Regions from separate parts of the Lysinibacillus sp. BS3 genome, predicted to be linked through region 2. Evidence: a T-box and tRNA genes for the amino acid it is inferred to sense, from the RefSeq annotation. Region 2 holds a T-box; the other holds one or more tRNA genes.
The links. A T-box is a leader RNA that pairs with one kind of tRNA and senses whether it is charged. The one in region 2 lies ahead of trpS (tryptophan--tRNA ligase), so its partner is inferred to be a tRNA-Trp.
Positions count from the first base shown of each region.

Region 1: it has a tRNA-Trp gene. The T-box ahead of trpS (tryptophan--tRNA ligase) is inferred to sense a tRNA for this amino acid. The anticodon was not compared.

Region 1 covers NZ_CP154860.1:3,479,406-3,490,570, forward strand. Annotated here, with positions in the region: rRNA gene AAJG31_RS17110 (23S ribosomal RNA) at 1-1,754, shown strand, start outside; rRNA gene rrf (5S ribosomal RNA) at 1,867-1,982, shown strand; tRNA gene AAJG31_RS17120 (tRNA-Asn) at 1,999-2,075, shown strand; tRNA gene AAJG31_RS17125 (tRNA-Ser) at 2,081-2,172, shown strand; tRNA gene AAJG31_RS17130 (tRNA-Glu) at 2,197-2,271, shown strand; tRNA gene AAJG31_RS17135 (tRNA-Val) at 2,287-2,362, shown strand; tRNA gene AAJG31_RS17140 (tRNA-Met) at 2,389-2,463, shown strand; tRNA gene AAJG31_RS17145 (tRNA-Asp) at 2,467-2,542, shown strand; tRNA gene AAJG31_RS17150 (tRNA-Phe) at 2,558-2,630, shown strand; tRNA gene AAJG31_RS17155 (tRNA-Thr) at 2,643-2,718, shown strand; tRNA gene AAJG31_RS17160 (tRNA-Tyr) at 2,728-2,811, shown strand; tRNA gene AAJG31_RS17165 (tRNA-Trp) at 2,825-2,898, shown strand; tRNA gene AAJG31_RS17170 (tRNA-His) at 2,911-2,986, shown strand; tRNA gene AAJG31_RS17175 (tRNA-Gln) at 2,991-3,065, shown strand; tRNA gene AAJG31_RS17180 (tRNA-Gly) at 3,071-3,145, shown strand; tRNA gene AAJG31_RS17185 (tRNA-Cys) at 3,154-3,227, shown strand; tRNA gene AAJG31_RS17190 (tRNA-Leu) at 3,275-3,355, shown strand; gene AAJG31_RS17195 (PqqD family protein) at 4,236-4,508, shown strand; gene AAJG31_RS17200 (lasso peptide biosynthesis B2 protein) at 4,501-4,923, shown strand; gene AAJG31_RS17205 (asparagine synthase-related protein) at 4,920-6,647, shown strand; gene AAJG31_RS17210 (hypothetical protein) at 6,723-6,962, shown strand; gene AAJG31_RS17215 (hypothetical protein) at 7,357-7,590, shown strand; gene AAJG31_RS17220 (MauE/DoxX family redox-associated membrane protein) at 8,073-8,564, shown strand; gene AAJG31_RS17225 (hypothetical protein) at 8,567-9,079, shown strand; gene AAJG31_RS17230 (ABC transporter ATP-binding protein) at 9,066-10,913, shown strand; gene AAJG31_RS17235 (ABC transporter ATP-binding protein) at 10,924-11,165, shown strand, end outside.
Region 2 covers NZ_CP154860.1:1,963,239-1,974,403, forward strand. Annotated here, with positions in the region: gene pepF (oligoendopeptidase F) at 87-1,904, opposite strand; gene AAJG31_RS09990 (competence protein CoiA family protein) at 1,956-3,074, opposite strand; gene mecA (adaptor protein MecA) at 3,268-3,936, opposite strand; gene spxA (transcriptional regulator SpxA) at 4,370-4,765, opposite strand; T-box leader at 5,256-5,477, shown strand; gene trpS (tryptophan--tRNA ligase) at 5,593-6,582, shown strand; gene AAJG31_RS10010 (hypothetical protein) at 6,585-6,806, opposite strand; gene fabF (beta-ketoacyl-ACP synthase II) at 6,913-8,154, opposite strand; gene AAJG31_RS10020 (beta-ketoacyl-ACP synthase III) at 8,185-9,123, opposite strand; gene AAJG31_RS10025 (YjzD family protein) at 9,589-9,783, shown strand; gene AAJG31_RS10030 (AAA family ATPase) at 9,833-11,165, opposite strand, start outside.

The DNA.
Region 1 (11,165 bases), 1.5 Mb from region 2:
ATGTATCGGGGCTAAACGATTCACCGAAGCTGTGGATTGACATCTACGATGTCAGTGGTAGGAGAGCGTTCTAAGTGCGTTGAAGTCAGATCGGAAGGACTGGTGGAGCGCTTAGAAGTGAGAATGCCGGTATGAGTAGCGAAAGACGGGTGAGAATCCCGTCCACCGTATGACTAAGGTTTCCTGAGGAAGGCTCGTCCGCTCAGGGTTAGTCGGGACCTAAGCCGAGGCCGATAGGCGTAGGCGATGGACAACAGGTTGATATTCCTGTACCACCTCCTCACCGTTTGAGAAATGGGGGGACGCAGTAGGATAGGGTAAGCGCGCCGTTGGTTGTGCGCGTCCAAGCAGTAAGGCGTGTGTGTAGGCAAATCCGCACACTGTAACGTTGAGCTGTGATGGCGAGTCCGTATGGACGAAGTTCCTGATTTCACACTGCCAAGAAAAGCCTCTATCGAGGTGAGAGGTGCCCGTACCGCAAACCGACACAGGTAGTCGAGGAGAGAATCCTAAGGTGTGCGAGAGAACTCTCGTTAAGGAACTCGGCAAAATGACCCCGTAACTTCGGGAGAAGGGGTGCTCTTGAGCGTGCAAGCGCATGAGAGCCGCAGTGAATAGGCCCAGGCGACTGTTTAGCAAAAACACAGGTCTCTGCAAAACCGTAAGGTGACGTATAGGGGCTGACGCCTGCCCGGTGCTGGAAGGTTAAGAGGAGTGGTTAGCGCAAGCGAAGCTGCGAATTGAAGCCCCAGTAAACGGCGGCCGTAACTATAACGGTCCTAAGGTAGCGAAATTCCTTGTCGGGTAAGTTCCGACCCGCACGAAAGGCGTAACGATCTGGGCACTGTCTCAACGAGAGACTCGGTGAAATTATAGTACCTGTGAAGATGCAGGTTACCCGCGACAGGACGGAAAGACCCCGTGGAGCTTTACTGTAGCCTGATATTGAATTTTGGTACAACTTGTACAGGATAGGTAGGAGCCAGAGATCTCGGAGCGCCAGCTTCGAAGGAGGCGTCGGTGGGATACTACCCTGGTTGTATTGAAATTCTAACCCATGCCCCTTAGCGGGGCAGGAGACAGTGTCAGGCGGACAGTTTGACTGGGGCGGTCGCCTCCTAAAAGGTAACGGAGGCGCCCAAAGGTTCCCTCAGAATGGTTGGAAATCATTCGTAGAGTGTAAAGGCACAAGGGAGCTTGACTGCGAGACCTACAAGTCGAGCAGGGTCGAAAGACGGGCTTAGTGATCCGGTGGTTCCGCATGGAAGGGCCATCGCTCAACGGATAAAAGCTACCCCGGGGATAACAGGCTTATCTCCCCCAAGAGTCCACATCGACGGGGAGGTTTGGCACCTCGATGTCGGCTCATCGCATCCTGGGGCTGTAGTCGGTCCCAAGGGTTGGGCTGTTCGCCCATTAAAGCGGTACGCGAGCTGGGTTCAGAACGTCGTGAGACAGTTCGGTCCCTATCCGTCGTGGGCGTAGGAAATTTGAGAGGAGCTGTCCTTAGTACGAGAGGACCGGGATGGACACACCGCTGGTGTACCAGTTGTCTTGCCAAAGGCATCGCTGGGTAGCTATGTGTGGACGGGATAAGTGCTGAAAGCATCTAAGCATGAAGCCCCCCTCAAGATGAGATTTCCCATTACGCAAGTAAGTAAGATCCCTCAAAGACGATGAGGTAGATAGGTTCGAGGTGGAAGTGTGGTGACACATGGAGCTGACGAATACTAATCGATCGAGGACTTAACCAAAAAAGTTTGAAACATTCAATGCACCGTTTATCCAGTTTTGAAAGAATAAAATATTAGAATATACTTGTAATTTTTATAAGATATGTTATAATAAGTATTGTCTTTCAAATAGTCTAGTGATGATGGCAAAGAGGTCACACCCGTTCCCATACCGAACACGGAAGTTAAGCTCTTTAGCGCCGATGGTAGTTGGGGGCTTCCCCCTGTGAGAGTAGGACGTCGCTAGGCTATATACTAAAATTATTCCGAAGTAGCTCAGTTGGTAGTAGCACCTGACTGTTAATCAGGTTGTCGCAGGTTCGAGTCCTGCCTTCGGAGCCATTCTTGGAGAGTTGTCCGAGTGGCCGAAGGAGCACGATTGGAAATCGTGTAGGCGGTTAACACTGTCTCAAGGGTTCAAATCCCTTACTCTCCGCCAGCACTTTGATGTGTTCCAAACGATGGCCCCTTGGTCAAGTGGTTAAGACACCGCCCTTTCACGGCGGTAACACGGGTTCGAATCCCGTAGGGGTCACCAATTCAATACCCAGATGGAGGATTAGCTCAGCTGGGAGAGCATCTGCCTTACAAGCAGAGGGTCGGCGGTTCGAGCCCGTCATCCTCCACCATTATTTTAACAATATTATAGTATTATCGCGGGGTGGAGCAGTGGTAGCTCGTCGGGCTCATAACCCGAAGGTCGTTGGTTCAAATCCAGCCCCCGCAACCAAATGGTCCCGTGGTGTAGCGGTTAACATGCCTGCCTGTCACGCAGGAGATCGCCGGTTCGATCCCGGTCGGGACCGCCATTTATTTTAAAATATGGGTCAGTAGCTCAGTTGGTAGAGCATTAGATTGAAGCTCTAAGTGTCGGCGGTTCGATTCCGTCCTGACCCATCTTATTTTTTTGCCGGTTTAGCTCAGCAGGTAGAGCAACTGACTTGTAATCAGTAGGTCGTGGGTTCGATTCCTATAGCCGGCACCAGATATTCCCGGAGGGGTAGCGAAGTGGCTAAACGCGGCGGACTGTAAATCCGCTCCTTAGGGTTCGGCGGTTCGAATCCGTCCCCCTCCACCAGTTTTATTATTTTAGGGGCATAGTTCAACGGTAGAATAGAGGTCTCCAAAACCTTTGGTGTGGGTTCGATTCCTACTGCCCCTGCCAATTAATTTTATGGCGATTGTGGCGAAGTGGTTAACGCACCGGATTGTGGTTCCGGCATTCGTGGGTTCGATTCCCATCAGTCGCCCCATTGTTGGGGTATAGCCAAGCGGTAAGGCAACGGATTTTGATTCCGTCATGCCTAGGTTCGAATCCTAGTACCCCAGCCATTTTTGCGGAAGTAGTTCAGTGGTAGAACACCACCTTGCCAAGGTGGGGGTCGCGAGTTCGAACCTCGTCTTCCGCTCCATGTATGACGGCGGCATAGCCAAGTGGTAAGGCACGGGTCTGCAACACCCTTATCACCGGTTCAAATCCGGTTGCCGCCTCCATATTTTAACTGTTAATCGGTTTATCCGATTTTTTTTATCTCCATTATGCCGGTGTGGCGGAATTGGCAGACGCGCACGACTCAAAATCGTGTTCCTTTGGAGTGTCGGTTCGACCCCGACCACCGGTATCATCAAATTAATAAAAATTAAGAAAGCTCATAAATCTTGATATAACAGGGTTTATGAGCTTTTTATATTAGGGGAATTGCAACAGGTTTAGAAAGAGAAGGATTCTTTTTGAAGAAAAGGTCAACGAGAATAAAAAAAGTATAGAAAATTCATTGGAAGAGAATAGTATGAGTTTTAACATAGAAGTTACTCATGGGTTTGAATCTCCAAAGGAATCATTAGAAACATAATTAAAACAAGAATGTTTATATTAGCATTCTTGTTTTTTTATGTGATAAAACATTGTGTGTCAGAACGTTCGCTATGATAGACTAAGCAGTTATGTTTATGTAAAACAGGTAAATTTGTTTTACAAATTTTACAGGGCTTTAGAGGGTAATAAATATCTTTACAATATTTTTCTATAAAGGTTGTGCCATTTTAGACGCCTGAAAAGAATAGGTTTATCCTATAGATTTTAGGTAAAAGACAAAGACATCTGTTTCAACATCAATAATTTTTTGAACTTTGGTGGAGAGAGAATATTTTCTTTTATACATTGATTTTTAGATTTCTATTTTTAAGATCTTTCATGGACCAATAAAACCCTACGAGTTGCATCTTCTAGTTGATTGAAAGTTAACAATCAACTAGAAGGTGCAGTTTTTATATATGTGTTGAGTGATGGACTTGATGTGGATGTAATCGATAGCACAAGAGTTGTCATTTTACTCCACTACATTTATATAATCATAAACGTAATGGAGTAAGTAGAAAAAATACGGTTATGTGGAAGAAAGAAGATGATAAGAGTAAAGAGACTGTTAGAGCTTATGACTGTGTATAGTAGTAATACAGGAACAGTATTAAAGGATTGTTCACAATGTAAAAGAGGAGGAAGTGGTAAAAGGGATGCGTGTAAAAAAATCAAAGTATCTTCTTTCCTATAAAGAAGAGGATGAATATCTAATTATTAATATTTATACGAATCAAATTTACGCACTAGATAAATTTAGTTCATTTATTTGGGAAGAGTTTGATAAAACACCAATAGTCTCTGATATTTCCAAATTAATAGCTAAAAGGACAAATGAAGATATTTTAATTATTCAAAAGGATTTAGATGGATTTTTAAATTCGTTGTCAAAAGGAGGTTTAATTAAATTTGTATAATATTTTATATTTATACAAAGAATTAATATTTTTAGATTTCCAAATACGGAGAAAAGGTTTTGATGAAGTCTTTAGACGCTATATAAAAAAATATACTATAGAGGGTTCTAAAGAGATTTTTACTGAGGAGAATTCTGAAGAGATTTTGGAGTGGTTTATTCTTTTAGACCAAGTTTGCTGTTGGTATCCTAGGAAAGCAGATTGTATACACAAAACGTTAATTGGTTATAAGATACTTCAATCTAAGTATGGTATACCAGTAAACATGGTAATAGGGATAAAAAAATTTCCCTTAGAGGCACATGCCTGGATTCAATATCAGGGCCACAATCTATTTGAAGAAATGGAAAATCTTGATTCGTTGAAAGTGATTATAGATTCAAACTCGTATATGAAGGGAGTTGAACTTAGGTGAATTGGTATGTGTTTGAATTTATGGATAATTCGGAGGGAGAAGTGGATAAAAATGGACATCTTAAGATCAACAGTAAATCAAAAGTAAATTATTTCAACACATCCTCACAGAACTTTGTTTTGAAAGCAGCATATGCTCAAAATACGACCCCATATGTGTTTTTTGAAAATAATGATGTGTTAATAGTGGGAGACATTGTGATATACAATATTTTGAATCATGGTGTATATGAAAATGTTGATTGGACTGAGCAAGAATTACTCACTAATTTAATTTCCCTTTATAACACATTTGGTTTGGATTTTGTGAAGCGTTTAGATGGCGAGTTTTCATTTGTTCTATTTGATAAAAAGAATTTAACATTAATGGCCTGTAGAGATACCTTGGGGGTAAAAAGGCTCTTTTATTTAAAAACCGATACAAAATTAGTAGTTGCGAGCGATATCTTTCTATTGAAAAGTTATCTAAATACACCTGAGTTGAACGGTGTTTACTTTCAAGAATATCTAAATGCAAAAGGAATTGTTGATTCCTATTTAACGCCATATAAAGAGATCTTGCGTTTACCGAGTGGGAATATGTTTGTTTATGAAAATAAGGAAATTAACCTAATAAACTATGTGAATTATGATGAATTATTTTCTGATAAATGGATGATGAAGGAGACAACTATAAATCGGGAAGCGTTAATTGAAGAATTCGAAAGTATTTTGAACAAAGCAGTTTTGAGGAGAGTACGGAAAAGCGAGCGAAATACGGTGTTATTAAGCGGTGGCTTAGACTCAACTACTATTTTTAATGTGTCAAAACGATTGGGGCATAGATACGGAGAAATTAATTCGGTAAGCGTTGTTTTTGATGAATTAAAGGAATGCGATGAAAGTGCATATATAACGGAATTATTAGAACAATATAATTCTAAAGGTACTTTTCTAAATTATGATTCAGTATTGATGTATGAAGATCTTCGGAATAATATATTACGTTTTGACGAACCGTATGCTACTGCTCCTACATGTGAATTTATTTCTCCCTTAATAGAGTCAAGTGTGAACAATAATACATATAGTATCCTAACAGGTTATGGTGGTGACCAACTTTTAACGAATCCGCCGTATTTATTAAGAGATTACGTTAGAGAAGGAAAAATAAAGGATATGTTCGGCGATTTAACTAAATATTGTATGTATACAAATATGTCTGCTTTTAAAGGATTACGTGAGTACATCATTCAACCACATCCTTTTAGTAGAACAACTAAAAATAAACGGAATCATGCTAGAAATTTATTGCATCAAATGTTAAATGCAAAAGCCAATCATTATATGGATAGGGCGATAGGTGGCTTTTATGGTGCGGATATAAAACATCCTTTTTTAGATAGGGAGTTAATTTCTTTTATGATTAAAATCCCTAGTCATATTCTCTTTGATCCTTTCTACACGAAAAAAATTTTAAGAGACTCTCAGAAAAATAAGTTACCTGACAGTATTCGACTGCGTATAAATAAAACATCACACATTGCTCATACATTAAAGAGTATAAGGAAAAATTGGAATTCAATTTATTCTAATGTAAAGTCACCTTTAGTTGTCTCAAAGTTAGGTCTTTGTTCCGAAAAGTTTTGGGAAGAAAATTTATATAAGTGGAGAAATGGTTTGTTGATAGATGAGGCTTTTTTATTACTGTTCTCCATTGAAGTATGGATTATGCAAGAAGTGTAATGAATCAATATTAATAAGGAGGCTGTTAGTGTAGGTGTATTGTGCTATTTCTAAGGGTTGCAGGAGGAAATAATTATGTTAATGACATATAGCAAACCAATGCTTTTAGATAGTGGAAATAGTTCGGAAATCATTAAAGGTCAATGTGGCTGGGGTAAAGAATTGCCATTTTTTGATGAAACAGGTGCTGTAAAAGGTAGTTATAGAAGACGTAAATATAGAACCGAACCATGTTATGGTCCTGGAGTTGTAAATATATGTTACGTTTGTAAGACTGAAACGGTTAGTTGTTCTGCAGAAAAAGATGACTGCTAACTTATAAATAGGTTAATACCAAAACTATTTTATTTATTTCGATGTTAACTGTAATTAATGTTCTACTTTTTTATTACATAAAAGTTGTAACAGGAATGTATAGTCAAGAACAGGTTTTGGTGAAGAGTCTACGATGAATCGTTATGGTTCTATAGCAGAAAATAAATACAAAAACTAAATTTGCCCTATAGTAATAGCACAATACTCCTACAAAATGTGAAATGAACGTTTTCATATTTTTCTAACTGATAAATAAAGTATGACACTAATTTTCGGGATTGTATTTTTGATTTTCTTTTTTTACAATTTGACAAAATTAAGAAACTGCATTGATTTTCAGCGGAGATTTATACAGATTGAGCAAATAGATTTCCTGGAAAAGGGAAGAACATATTTGATTTCGGATGAAAATAACATTTTTGATAACTTATATGTTTTGAATGCTTTTTATCGTAGAATTTCAAAAAAGAGAGAAGTTATTTTGATAAAAGTGTTATTTGAAAACGATAACGAGATAAAAGTCGAACATTTGATGAAATTAAATCAATTGCAAATTGAAGAAATTCCAGTATTACTATATATGGGTGAAAAATATTATTGGGAAGATATAATGAATTTTTCTTCATAAGGTAAATCTCTTTGAAACAATATAAAATTTTGTGTGTATTTTACTATTAAAATCCTTGTATATTAAAGGATTTTAATAGTGGCTTGAAAGAAAAGGAGTTGACTGAATATCATTATTGTTTATCTGGTTGTAGCAATTATTTTTCTAAAAAACGGATTCAATAAAGTTTTTAAAATTTATCATTATTACGTGGCGATAAATGAAAAAATAACAATATCTCCGATATTCGTAAGCATTTTAGTGAGTTTAGATGTGCTTGTAGGTATCTCCTTATTAATTCAATTTGTGAATGTTTACATATGTATGACCGCTGTAATGTTGCAATTGTTCAATCTTTTTTTACTGTTTAAACCTTCTAAAGGAGGAAAGACACGTAACTGTGGTTGTTTTGAAAACATACCTATCAATATAAATATAAAAAATTTAGGATACAATTATGTGAAATTCACATTAACTTTCTTAATTTTTTTAGGAGAGATACTATGATTTATATTTTTTGTTATGGTTCTGCTTTAGTATTGATACTTTCTGGGATTTCTAAATTAATCTCACATTCAAATACAAAGCAGTTTTTTTTAAAGTATATTCCTATCAATGATATTTTAATTACATTTTTGGCATTGTTATTCCCATTATTTGAAATTGTAATAGGTGTCAGTTTGTTTATTTATGCTCACCCTATACTTTATATTAGTGCCTTATCTTTAATTTTACTCTTTATAATTATTAATTCGTATGCACTTATTAATAAGATAGAAGAGGACTGTAAATGTTTCGGCAATTTAATTCCAACTAAGACAGGACTGGGTGGCTTAATACAAAGTCTATGCATGTTTTTCAGTATAGTGCCACTACTCTATTTTGATAAAGGTAATATGAATATACTTGACTTTGGCAATATATTTTATCTCGTACCTGTTCTTTTATGGTTCATCACTTTAATAATTATTAGAAGAAACGTAGAGGTGGTGTAACGATGGACATGGAAATTTATTATGCTTTCGTCATCATTTCTTGTGTATTAATGCTTAGCATTTTGATTTCATTAAGAACTAGACGAGTGCTAAATGTAGAAAAATGGGGACCGATGGAAAAAAACGTTTTTCCGTTGATTCCATTGAAGAATAAACAATTTGAATCTGTTAAAGTTCAAGATATTATGAATGAGATTAATGTGCAGACTTTAGTATTTATTGATAGTCAGTGTTCTGCTTGTAAAGCAACATTAAAAAAACTCAATTTTTTAATTCCTGTTAAAAAAGAAAAGTATATTTTTATAGCAACGGATACGATAGAAAATCGGGATAACCTGAGCTATTTAGAGGATGAATATATTTATTTTATAGAAGAAGAAATTCTTTCTAATCAGTTAAAAATAGATGTCTTTCCAATGTATCTAGTTTTGAATACTAATAATTTTGTAGTAGAGAAGAAAGGAATCGCAAGTTTAGAAAATCTTTTGGATGTGAATGACTATGAAGTTGAATGAATTAAAATTCCATGAGAAAGATCGACCTGTTAGAGACTTTTTCTATTCACAGTATTTTTATTTGAAAAATATTTGGAGAGAACAAAAGAGCATATTTCTTTTTTTAACTATTTTAAGCATAATAACTTCTATTATGTTACCTTTAGAAATTTTGCTACAGAAAAGGTTGATAGATCAACTAACGGTGGTGCAGAAAATTCCTAATGAATTGGGGTTTGTGTTAGTTCTCCTTGTAGCAATAACGTTTCTTAGTCTATTTGGACAACTATCTGGAAAAATTCAAGATTATCTATTTCGAAAAATTTCTTTAAGAGTGAATTATTTATTTAAAGCGATGTTAAACAAAAAAGTAACTAGCGTTTCTTTAGAAAACTTTGAGTCTAGCTTTTTTTACAATCAAGTGAATCTGGCAGCCAAAGCATTGGAAGGAAATGGGTTAGGTACAACATATTCTTTTTTGCAGATCATTACAAGTGTATTTTCGTTATTTTCAGTTTTTGCGATTTTAATGGCTATTCATTGGACATTACCTTTAACTGTGCTTTTATCAACAATTCCCGGGGTTGTCATTGTTTTTTTTAGCAAACTTAAAAATTATAAAGTTGAAAAAAACGTTGTATTTAAAGAAAGAGAGCTTTCTTATACAGAATCCCTTTTTTTTGACAAAAGCTATTTAAAGGAAATTAAAGTGTATACATTGAGTGATTATTTACTGGAAAAATGGAAAAAACTTTATTTTTATACGATGAACAAGAGACTTGAAGTGACAAAGTGGGAACTGAAAAATAGTGCAGTGATGATACTATTTGTAGGAGTTATCAATACAGGTGTATCTGTATTCTTTGTTTATCAACTAGTAGAGAACGCTTTAACAATAGGGAGTTATGTGGCGTTAACTGCAGCTATAATTACTTTACAGGGCATTTTTGCTCAAATTGGTGCACATATAGCTTCTATTTTTGAAGCAGCTATTTATAATAATGCATTAATCAAGTTGTTGAAAATAGAACATTTTGATGACGAAAAGAGAGAAGAAATTAATTCTATTGAAACGATTGATATTAAAAATGGCACTTTCAACTATCCTTATTCTGATATTTCAGCTTTTTCAAAATTGAACTTTTCAATACGAAGAGGAGAAAAAATTTCGATTGTAGGTGGAAACGGTTCAGGGAAAACAACACTCGCCCATTGTTTAGTAGGATTATTCAATTTGACAGAAGGAACGATTTTAGTAAATGGAGAAAATATGACCGACATTGATAAATCTAGTTTACATAAACAAGTTGCTGTTGTTTTTCAAACATTCCCTAAATATATGTATTCCTTAAGAGAAAATATTGGTTTTGGCAATGTAGATGACATGGAGAATGACCAGAAAATATGGGATGTCATAAGAAAAGTAGGATTGGGACATAAATTATCAATCCATAATGTTGACTTAGATACTTATTTATCTAAAGAAATGGATGGCGGAATTGATCTATCTGGGGGAGAATGGCAAAAAATAGCTTTAGGACGAGCGCTAATGAAGGATGTTAGTTTGATTTTGTTGGATGAACCTACAGCGTCATTAGATCCTCATTCAGAATTAAAAACACTTGAATTATTTGATAGCATGACAGATGATAAAACAACGATTACGATTACACATAGAATCGGACCCACGAAATTATCAGATAAGATTATCGTAATGGATAAGGGGAAAATTGAAGAAATTGGTACTTTTGATGAATTAATAAATAATAAAGGATTATTTTATCGTATGCATCAAGCCCAATCCAAATGGTATGAGCGAAAGGAGCATTTTCATGAAACCGTTGAAACTACATGAGACACAAAATATGAAAGAAACCCCATTAGTAGTGATGAAAAATGTGTCAAAGGAATTTCAGTCAAAGGATTTTATTGTACAAGCACTAGATACAATCAATTGTGAAATTTACCAAAACGAAATCGTAGCAATAATGGGTACGAGTGGTTCAGGGAAAAGTACATTACTTAATATTTTAGCTGCTTTAGACAAACCTACACATGGGGAATTAATGTTTCAAGGTGTACCAATGATTGAGCAATTTCAAGAACC
Region 2 (11,165 bases):
TCAAAAAAAAACATTATTCTTTCCTTTTAATTTATGCTGTTAATAAAAAGAATTAGGCTATAGGAACATTCCTATAGCCTAATTAATTAGTTATTTAACAATAATTTTTCTAATTCATTTAAACGTTCTTCAAATACTTTACATGCATCTTCAATTGGCTTAGCTACGTTCATATCAACGCCTGCTGCCTTTAATACCTCAATAGGGAAATCAGAGCATCCCGCTTTTAAGAAGTTATTAATATAACGTTCTACAGCTGGTGCACCCTCCTCTAAAATTTGTTTACTCAATGCTGTAGCGGCTGATTTACCAGTCGCATACTGATAAACATAGTAATTATAGTAGAAGTGTGGAATACGAGCCCATTCTAAGCCTATTTCCTCATCAACCACCATATCATCACCGAAGTACTTTTTGTTTAATTCATAGTAAACTTCTGTTAAACGATCTGCTGTCAAGGATTCACCGTTCTTATCCATCTGATGAATAAGGTGTTCGAACTCTGCAAACATCGTTTGTCTGAATACCGTACTTCTGAAGCCATCTAGCCAATGGTTTAATAAGTATATTTTTTGTTGTGGATCATCAATTGTTTTCAGTAAATAGTCATTTAATAACTCTTCATTGCAAGTAGAAGCGACCTCTGCCACAAAAATAGAGTAGTCTCCATAAACAAAAGGCTGGTTGTTACGTGAATAATAACTATGAACACTATGGCCAAATTCATGTGCTAATGTAAATAGATTGTTCACATTATCCTGCCAATTCATTAAAATATACGGATTCGTACCATAGGCGCCTGAAGAATAGGCTCCACTACGCTTCCCTTTATTCTCTAAAACATCGACCCAGCGGTTATCCAGTCCATTTTGAACGATGCTTTGATATTCCTCCCCTAATGGAGCTAAAGCCTTTACTAAAATATCTTTCGCTTCATCATAAGAGACCTTCATTTCCACCTCTTTAACTAGTGGCGCAAATAAATCCCACATATGCAATTCGTCTACACCCAATAATTTCTTACGCAACGAAATATAACGTTGCATAGCTGGTAAATGCTTATGAATTGTTTCCACCAGCTGATCATAGACATTTTCAGGAATGAAGTTATTAGACATGGCAGCGTGGCGTGCAGATTCATAATGACGAATTCGAGCACTTACATTATGCTTCTTTACATTACCAGTTAGCGTAGCCGAGAACGTATTTTTAAACTTGCCATATGTTTCGTACATAGCCTTAAATGCGCCTTCACGTACAGAGCGATCCTTGCTCTCTAAAAACTTGATATAATTACCATGCGTAAGTTGTACTTCTTCTCCCTCTTCATTTTTCACATGAGGGAATACCATATCAGCATTGTTTAACATGCTGAATGTATTCGAAGCTGTACCTGTCACCTCAGACATTTGCGCTAGCAATGCCTCCTGTTCGGCTGGTAATACATGTGGACGTGCCATTGTAATTTCTTTTAAAGATTGCTTATATAGTTCTAGGTCTTGATTTTCTGTTAAGTAGCGTTCAATCGTTTCTTCACTTAATGACAGAATTTCTGGCGTTAAATAGGAAAGGCCAGCTGAGATACTCGTTGCCAATTTTTGAATACGGCTGTTCATATCTTGATAAAAGCTATTTGTAGTATCTTGATCATAGCGCATATGAGCATATGTGTAGAGCTTCATTGCACGTTCATATATATGATCATGATACTGTAAAGCTGCTAATAATGCCTCTGCCCCATTATTTAAAGTACCTGCATAGCTAGGTGCTTGTTTAGCAAGCTCTGCAACCTCCTTCAATTCCTCTTCCCAAGCTGCATCTGTTGCAAAGATGTCTTCTAAGCGCCATGTTAATTCTTCTGGTACTTCTTTTCGAACCAAAACCTGATTACTGTTACTAGCCATATATGCCAGCCCCCTTTATATGTGCTTTTTTCCTTTTACTCTCATATTTTCTCAGTATATTGTGGCAATTGCAAATAAATGTACATAGACTTGCTCACAATTATCTAGTAAACCATCCTCATGATGCATACGCTTAAGAAGATACCCATAATTTTGAATAGCCCTGAGTGCTTGTTCGGTTACTTCCAGTTGATGCTTACATAAAAAGTTTTCCATCTGCCCCTTTGTTAATTCAAATGGAAGACGTCCTAATTGTTTACTAAAATAAAACAGCATTATTTGCCACTCGCTCGTAAACAAAGGTATAGCTGCTCCTTCTTTCACTGGAATACCAATGTATGGTGGCAGAGCAGTAAGAGAAAGATTTAATTCATAGCAATTACGTAAAAATGGATCTTGTGCCCCCTTCTTGCTATGTAAAAGACGATTATGCGCAAATTGCCTACAAGTCTGTTTATAGAGCTGCCAATAGCGTTGAAATTCTTCCTGGGTAATACGTTGAGGTCTATAAAAAGGGAAATGTTGTTGATCGACCGAAATTTTCTGTACTTTACCTATGAAAGTATGCCCATGAACATGAAGAAGATTCGTCCAATAAACAAACTGGGCTGTCACCGGGTTGTACGTCAATAAATATGGTAAATCCGTTGTCGTTATAAACGCTTTTTGCAGCAGTGGAGAGATTCTAATTTTTCTGATGCCGTTGACGGCTTCTTTGCCTTGTGGAGTTTGAAAAAGCCAGATTGCTTGTATATCATTTCTTTCATAGCCCATTGTTCGTTGATGCCATTTTTCATGAGAGATTGTACTACATTGAAATTCAACTGCGAACTGCTCCTTATCGAGTGTAACAAGCAAATCTGGGCGCTGAGAAAGCTCCTTTAAATATGGTTCTAGTTTCACCTGATGTCCATGCTTTTGGAGCCACTCATATAATTGCACTTTACCTTGTAAATGTATTTTAGATTCATTTTCTGCGAACAGCTGTGAACAATGATTTTTTGTGAAGTGAGCAAAGTGGGGAATATTATAGTTACCTATTTTCAATTGAACTTGTTCTAAACATTGAGGACAATAAAATTTCATTTGCCGCCTATATCGCTGTAAAGCTTTCCTCGTATATTGATATGGGAGAAATAGTTGCTGTTGATTGTTATAGGCAATCAGCATAGTATCAGCTCCTTTTTAGCCAACTATAATAGAATGGATTTTCACTAACAAAAATAAAGCACCTTTTTCTTGAAATTTTAAAAATGCGCTCTTATTCAAGCTCTTTGATGCTGAAAACATAAAAAAGGACTGTAGCGAAACTCGATTCATTTACGAGTTTCACTACAGTCTAAAATAATTAGTATTTCATTGCCTATGCAAAGTATTTTCGAACTGTTTCAAAGCAATTGAATTCCATAATCTTTTCACCGTACTCCTCTAGACGATGAATTGTAAAATTGGATGGTGTTAAAAATTCCTTGATAACTGCATTTCTATCATGACGATTTAAATCCTCATCTGCGTTTCCGAAATCAACAACTAGATAGTACCAATTTTCATATTTGAATAATGAGGAATCCACTAATTCGTCTGTCATTCGTTTTGCGACAGGGATTAACTCATCAATATCTTTAAATTTATAAACATAAATGTCTGTATCCATAAATAATTCTGACTCATCCATGTCACCAAATTGAGTTAGTTGGCTAAGAAGATCCTCTCCAACTTCATCGAATGGTGCAAACATATCTTTGTGTTCATCAAAATTCGAATGACCATCTAATGTTTCACCGTCTTTTAAAATATGTGCACGTGTGACAATGATTTCTAAGCCTACTTCAGATGCATTGATATGAATCCAAATCGGACCCTCTACATCAAAATAATCCTCCGTGTTTACTTCATCAATCATATCCCAAAAAAGTTGTTCACCCTTTGCTCGATTGTACCAAATTTCTTCACGACTATAGCCGCGATCCTCTATATCATTGTACGTAATAAAGAGCTTGAGTGTATTTTCATTTACACGTTCGATGTCCACTAGACCTCATCTCCCTTCACTGTCATATGTCGAAAAACAGTTTGTTTCATTAGTATGCTTTTATTCTTTGTTTTTAACCTTCATACTGCATTTGTTTTTCAACCTTTGACCACACTACAGTAAAACCATCGAGTAACCGTAAACATGAATTTTTGTGTTCACAGTTGTCTCTAACTCTATTGTATGCTGTTCTGTCATAAAATGAAAAGGATATACACCGTTTCACAGAAGATATTTGAATTATTGAAATTGTAGTAAACTATTTAACTTAAATCAAGTTTAACATACTTTTACGGAAATATATGACTTTTCCCTATTAATTATTATACTTCATATAGAAGGTTTTACAGAAGTAAAACATAAAAAAAAGATGTCACAACATGTATTCCACATCTGTAACATCTATTACATATATTATTCAGAATAGAAAGGTTTAATTCACCATTCGTTGCGCTTCTTGTAATTGATATGCTCGAACTTTTCGAGGTAAGAAACGACGAATTTCATCTTCATTGTAGCCAACCTGCAGACGTTTTTCATCTAAAATGATTGGTCTACGTAGTAAGCCAGGATATTCCTGAATTAATTCATATAAACGTTGTAATGGTAAGCTTTCAACATCCACATTTAATTTTTGGAATATTTTAGAACGAGTGGAAATGATTTCATCAGTTCCATCTTCTGTCATTCGTAAAATTTTTTTTATTTCACTTATGCTAAGCGGTTCAGAAAATATATTACGTTCTGTATATGGAATTTCGTGCTCCTCTAACCAAGCTTTTGCTTTACGACAAGAGGTACAACTTGGTGATGTAAATAGGGTTACGATCATTCTGACACATCCTTTCATTTAAAAATTATTATCTATAAACCAGAACCAATGTGTTAAATTAGAATTAATGTAATGTAAAATACACAGTACCATTATACAGTACTCAGCTGTATTTGAATATAGTTCCAATAAAAAAATCTGAACCTATCCATAAATATTCTGTCTATTCATACAGCTTTCAAATATGATGTATTTTCTTCAAACTTATGTGCTACTACTACCATTCCCATTTTTAAAGCATTTTAAACATCTAAACAGATATCTCAGTTGTTCTCATTTAAGAAAAATAATCGAGAAAATTGTCAATCCCATGTGTACATCCAAACAATTTTTTAATAAAAAATTATAAATTTATAACAAAATTACATAACAAAAAAAGCATATAATTTTTTCTAGAAAAAAAACACCGTCAAAAGTCTGACTTTACACAAAGGAATCTTTATATTATAATTCTTTGCAATCAAATCAATTTGAACAATTTAAATTGAGAAAAACGCTGACGAAGAGTAGTACATATGCTAATTCACGTATAGAGAGTCTGTGGTTGCTGTAAACAGATCGTGGATGCATGTGGAATGGACTTCCGAGTTAGCTTTGTGAACGCTACTTGAAGCTATTAGCAAAGCTCGTCCCTTCACGTTACGAAGTTGAGTGGCCTTTTTAGGCAAGCTGGGTGGTACCGCGGATTCAAACATCATTCGTCCCTTCATTAGAAAAATCTAATGAGGACGCATGATGTTTTTTTGTCTTCATCACCAAGTTGAAAGGTGAAGACAACGCTGTGACACAAGTTACAGCAATTGAATTCGAGGAGGAATTTTTTAATGACAACTATTTTTTCTGGCGTACAGCCTACAGGTATCGTAACATTAGGGAACTATTTAGGAGCATTCAAGCAGTTCCCGGCACTACAAGATGAAGGAAACGCTATTTATTGTATCGTTGATCAACATGCCATCACTGTTGCACAAGATCCTAAAGAATTACGAGAAAGTATTCGTAAGCTTGCTGCTACCTACATTGCTACTGGCATTGACCCTAAAAAATCGACATTATTTATTCAATCAGAGGTGCCAGCGCATGCTCAGGCAGGATGGATGTTACAATGTGTTGCGTCTATTGGTGAGCTAGAACGTATGACACAATTCAAAGATAAATCACATGGTAAGGAAAGCGTATCTGCTGCTCTTTTAACATATCCACCGCTAATGGCTGCAGACATTCTACTTTATAACACAAATATTGTCCCTGTCGGCGATGATCAGAAGCAGCATATTGAGCTAACTCGTGACCTTGCAGAACGCTTTAACAAACGCTTTGGCGATGTTTTAACAATTCCGGAAATTCAATTACCTAAAGCTGGCGCACGCATTAAATCCTTACAAGAGCCAACAAAGAAAATGAGTAAATCAGATCCAAATACGAAAGCGACAATTCGCTTATTAGATACTGCGAAAGACATTGAGAAAAAAATTAAATCAGCTGTAACTGACTCTGACGGCATCGTTGCATTTGATGTGGAAAATAAACCAGGTGTTTCAAATTTATTGACAATCGAATCAGCTATTTCAGGGGTAGCCGTTGAAGATTTAGTCAAAAAATATGAGGGAATTGGTTATGGTGGATTCAAGCAGGGTGTAGCAACAGCAGTAATTGAACACCTAACACCTATTCAAGAGAAATTCTATCATCTAGTAGAATCATCAGAATTAGATGTCATTCTAGATGAAGGTGCTGAAAAGGCGAATGTGATTGCTAGTGCTACATTAAAACGTATGGAAGATGCTATGGGTCTTGGTCGCGCACGTCGCTAAACTTACGGCTTGTCTGAGGATCGATCAAAGCCCAAATCAAGCACAACTGCGCAGATGATGATACAGGCTCCTACCGCCATATAAAATTCTGTTGTTTGAAAAATAAATTTGAAAACAACCTTCCATGAATAACCTAGTGTGCGGTAATTTAAATACAATATGAGATTCCCTACAGAGAGGATCATTAAGCCATAACTTACTAAAAATAAAAAGAGACGAAACATAGTAATGGCATCCTTTCTATTTCTTCTTACTTATCATTTATTCACAAAACTATAAAAAAAGACGTCAGCCATTTAAATTTGGCTGACGTTTTTTTATGTTTATCTATTATGCTTCATATTTTTTGAATAGGAGACTTGCATTATGACCACCAAAACCAAGAGAATTACTCATTGCATATTGAATATTTGCTTCTCTTGCTTCGTTTGGAACATAATCTAAATCACATTCAGGATCAGGATCTTTTAAATTGATTGTAGGTGGTAAAATCCCTTCTTTAAGGGCTAATGCTGTGAAAATAGCTTCCACACCACCTGCTGCTCCTAATAAGTGACCCGTCATAGATTTTGTTGAGCTCATTGCAAGGTTATACGCATGATCACCAAAAGCAGTTTTCACAGCTTGTGTTTCGAATAAATCGTTATATGGCGTACTTGTACCATGGGCATTAATATAATCAACTTGTGATGGCTCTACGCCACCATCTGTTAATGCTTGCGTCATCGCACGTGCTGCACCTTCACCCTCTGGAGCTGGAGCCGTAATGTGATGCGCATCCCCAGTTGCACCATAACCTAAAACTTCAGCATAGATTTTGGCACCACGAGCTTTTGCATGTTCATATTCTTCTAAAATGACAATACCCGCTCCTTCTCCGATAATAAAGCCATCTCGGTTTTTATCGAATGGGCGACATGCAGCTTGTGGATCTTGATTTAATGATAGTGCTGTATTGGCACAAAAACCTGCAACCGCCATTGTTACGATTGGTGATTCAGCACCACCAGAAATCATAACATCAGCATCTCCACGCTCAATTACTTTAAAGGCATCACCAATAGAGTTTGTGCCTGAAGCACATGCCGTTACAGAACAAGAATTTATCCCCTTTGCACCAAAGTGAATAGAGACTTGGCCAGATGCCATATCAGGAATCATCATTGGGATAAAGAAAGGACTAACACGTCTTGCGCCACGCTCTTGGAATGTTAAAAATTGTTGTTCATATGTTTCCATCCCACCGATACCAGAACCAATCCATACACCTGCACGTGGAGCTAGCTCTTCATCAATTGTTAGCTGTGCATCTTCCATTGCCATAATAGAAGCCGCTAATGCGTATTGTGTGAAGCGATCCATTTTACGTGCTTCTTTACGATCAATGTATTTTTCAATATCAAAGTCCTTTACTTCTGCGGCGATTTTTGCGGCAAAAAGATCTTTATTTAAACGTGTCAGCTCACCAATGCCAGATTTACCAGCTTTAATGTTTGCCCATGTTTCTTCGATGCTATTTCCTAGTGGTGTAACTGCGCCAATTCCTGTAATTACTACTCGTCTTTTACTCATTGTCTTACTCCCCTCAAGCATTTTTCCTACTTATTTTCCCCATCTCATGGCTACGGCACCCCATGTTAAGCCGCCACCAAAACCTACAAGGACTAATAAATCATCCTCTTTAATCTTACCTGCTTCGAGCTCATCTACCAAGGAAATACCAATAGATGCTGCTGAAGTATTTCCGTATTTATGAATCGTTTTTGACATTTTTTCTGGTGGTAGCTCTAAACGCTCACGTGCAGATTCCATAATACGTATATTTGCCTGATGTGGCACTAGGAAATCAACGTCTTCTTTTGTTAATCCCGCTTTCTCTAATACATTAACAGCCGATTCACCCATTTGTCGAACAGCAAATTTAAACACTTCACGACCATTCATCGCAATTGTATCTTGCTTCGTTAAATAAAGATTCTTTCCGCCTGTACCATCTGCACCAAGTTCAAAGGATAGAATACCTCTACCTTCAGAGACTTGCCCAATGATAGCTGCACTGGCACCATCGCCAAATAATACAGCTGTATTGCGATCTTCCCAATCAACGACTTTAGACAGCTTTTCAACACCTACTACTAAGACATATTTATAAGCATTTGCCTCAACAAAGTGCTTTGCTGTCACTAAACTATATATAAATCCTGCACATGCTGCTGCTTGATCCATTGCTGCAGCATTTACTGCTCCGATTTGTTCCTGAATCATACAAGCTACACTTGGAAAAGTTTGATCCTGTGTGACAGTTGCTACAAGAATTAAACCAATTTCCTCAGGCGTAATACCCGCATTTGCAATAGCTTCTTTTGCAGCAGCTACTGCCAAATCTGAAGTTTCCTGATCATCTGCCGCAAAATGACGTTCTTCAATGCCTGTTCGAGTACGAATCCATTCATCAGAAGTATCCATGATTTTTTCCAAATCAAAATTTGTAACGACCTTCTCAGGAACATATTTGCCTATTCCTATAATACCAGCGTTCATATAGCAACCCCTCAGCTTTCTTACTATCAATTATTAGTAACTGGTCATAATTATAACGCATATAAAAGGAATGACGCAAGATGATTTAAAATTTATGCGGCTGAGGGTAGTGTTCTTTGAATATAGAAGTGAAGAATTTTATGGAATGAGGTTATTCTGTTTAGAGCTTTATCTATCGTACTTTGTTGAGCTTGTTCATTATTTTTCAAAGCACCTTGCATCATGTATGAGCGGTGTTCTTCCCTTTTGGAGCACTTTTCACCCGCTTAGGAGCGCATTCCCCTATTTCGGAGCTGTTCCTAAATACTTTACATTACCAAACATAAAATACTAAATCTCATATTTGTTGTGACAAAATCGCCATGTTTCACATAAATGGTTCATTTTTTTTTGATTTATGTTATGATATGATAATGAATATGAGTAAAACCTTATGATGAAAAAAGTTCGGTTGAGGTGAAATTAATGCAATATATCGTAACGTTCATATGGTCATTCCTACTAGTTTCTATGTTAAACTACGTAGTCAGCTCTGTACTTGGTGTACCATTTGATTTCAAAACTGGAGCAATCGTTTCTGTTGTATTCTCCATCCTTATCTTTATTATTGGAGCAATCATTCCAAACGACCCTACACCAGAAGCTGCAGACCATCATTAATTCAGCTAGAAAAAACCTGTTCAGCTTCATGCCGAACAGGTTTTTTCTGTTATTTTTCCACAACACATTGACCCTCATGCATTTTCACATGCAACGTCTCCCCTGGTAAAACTTCTCCGCGTAATAGTTCTCTAGCAACGGCTGTTTCGATATGTCGCTGTACAAAGCGTTTTAGTGGTCTTGCTCCAAATTGGGCATCTGCCCCTTGCTCTACTACCCAATCAATGACTTCTTGCTCGACAGATAAAGTAATTTCTTGCTCTGCGACACGTTTAATCAATTGCTCCACATACTTCCAGGCAATCGCAGTAAAATGTTTAGTAGATAATGCATGGAAGAAGATGATATCATCCATTCTGTTTAATAGCTCAGGTTTAAAATGTTGTCGTAGGGCTGACATGACTAAGTCCTCCACAGCCGCATCATTTTCCTTTGCCTCCATTAAATAACTTGATCCGATATTCGAAGTTAAAATGACTACTGTATTTGTAAAATTCACCATTCGTCCCTGACTATCTGTAATGCGCCCATCATCTAAAATTTGCAATAAAATGTTCGCCACATCAGGATGAGCTTTTTCAATCTCGTCTAGTAGCACCACAGAATAAGGATTTCGGCGAACTGCTTCCGTTAGTTGTCCACCTTCCTCATAGCCCACATAGCCTGGAGGAGCCCCAACAAGTCGAGACACACTATGTTTCTCCATGTATTCACTCATATCAATACGAATAAAGTGATCTTCTGAATCAAATAACTGTGCTGCAAGTGCCTTGGCAAGTTCTGTTTTACCCACACCAGTTGGACCTAAAAATAAAAAGCTACCAATAGGTCGGTGTGGATCTTTGATACCTGCACGTGCACGCCATACCGCTTCTGTCACTAATTGAACTGCTGTATCTTGTCCAACCACACGTTCATGTAATGTATCCTTTAAACGTAATAGTTTTTCACGCTCACCCTCTACTAATTTTGTTACAGGGATTCCTGTCCAACGTGAAACAATTGCTGCGATTTCATCTGCTGTTACCTCTTCACGTAAAATACGAGATTCTGCACCGTTCTCTAATTCCTTTTCAAGTACCTGAATGTCTTTTTCAAGTGTTGGAATTTTACCATGACGTAATTCAGCAGCTTTATTTAAATCATATTTACTTTCTGCCTCATCTAGATCACGACGATATTTATCCAATGTTTCACGTTTTTTCTGAATATCGTGTAGTTTTTCTTTTTCTGCTTCCCATTGTTGTCGCATGCCCTTAGATGACTCTTTTAACTTAGTTAATTCTTCGCGTAATTGCTCCAGACGTTTTTTACTTGCCTCGTCCTTTTCCTTACGCAATGCCTGTTCCTCAATTTCAAGCTGCATAATACGACGTGTGACT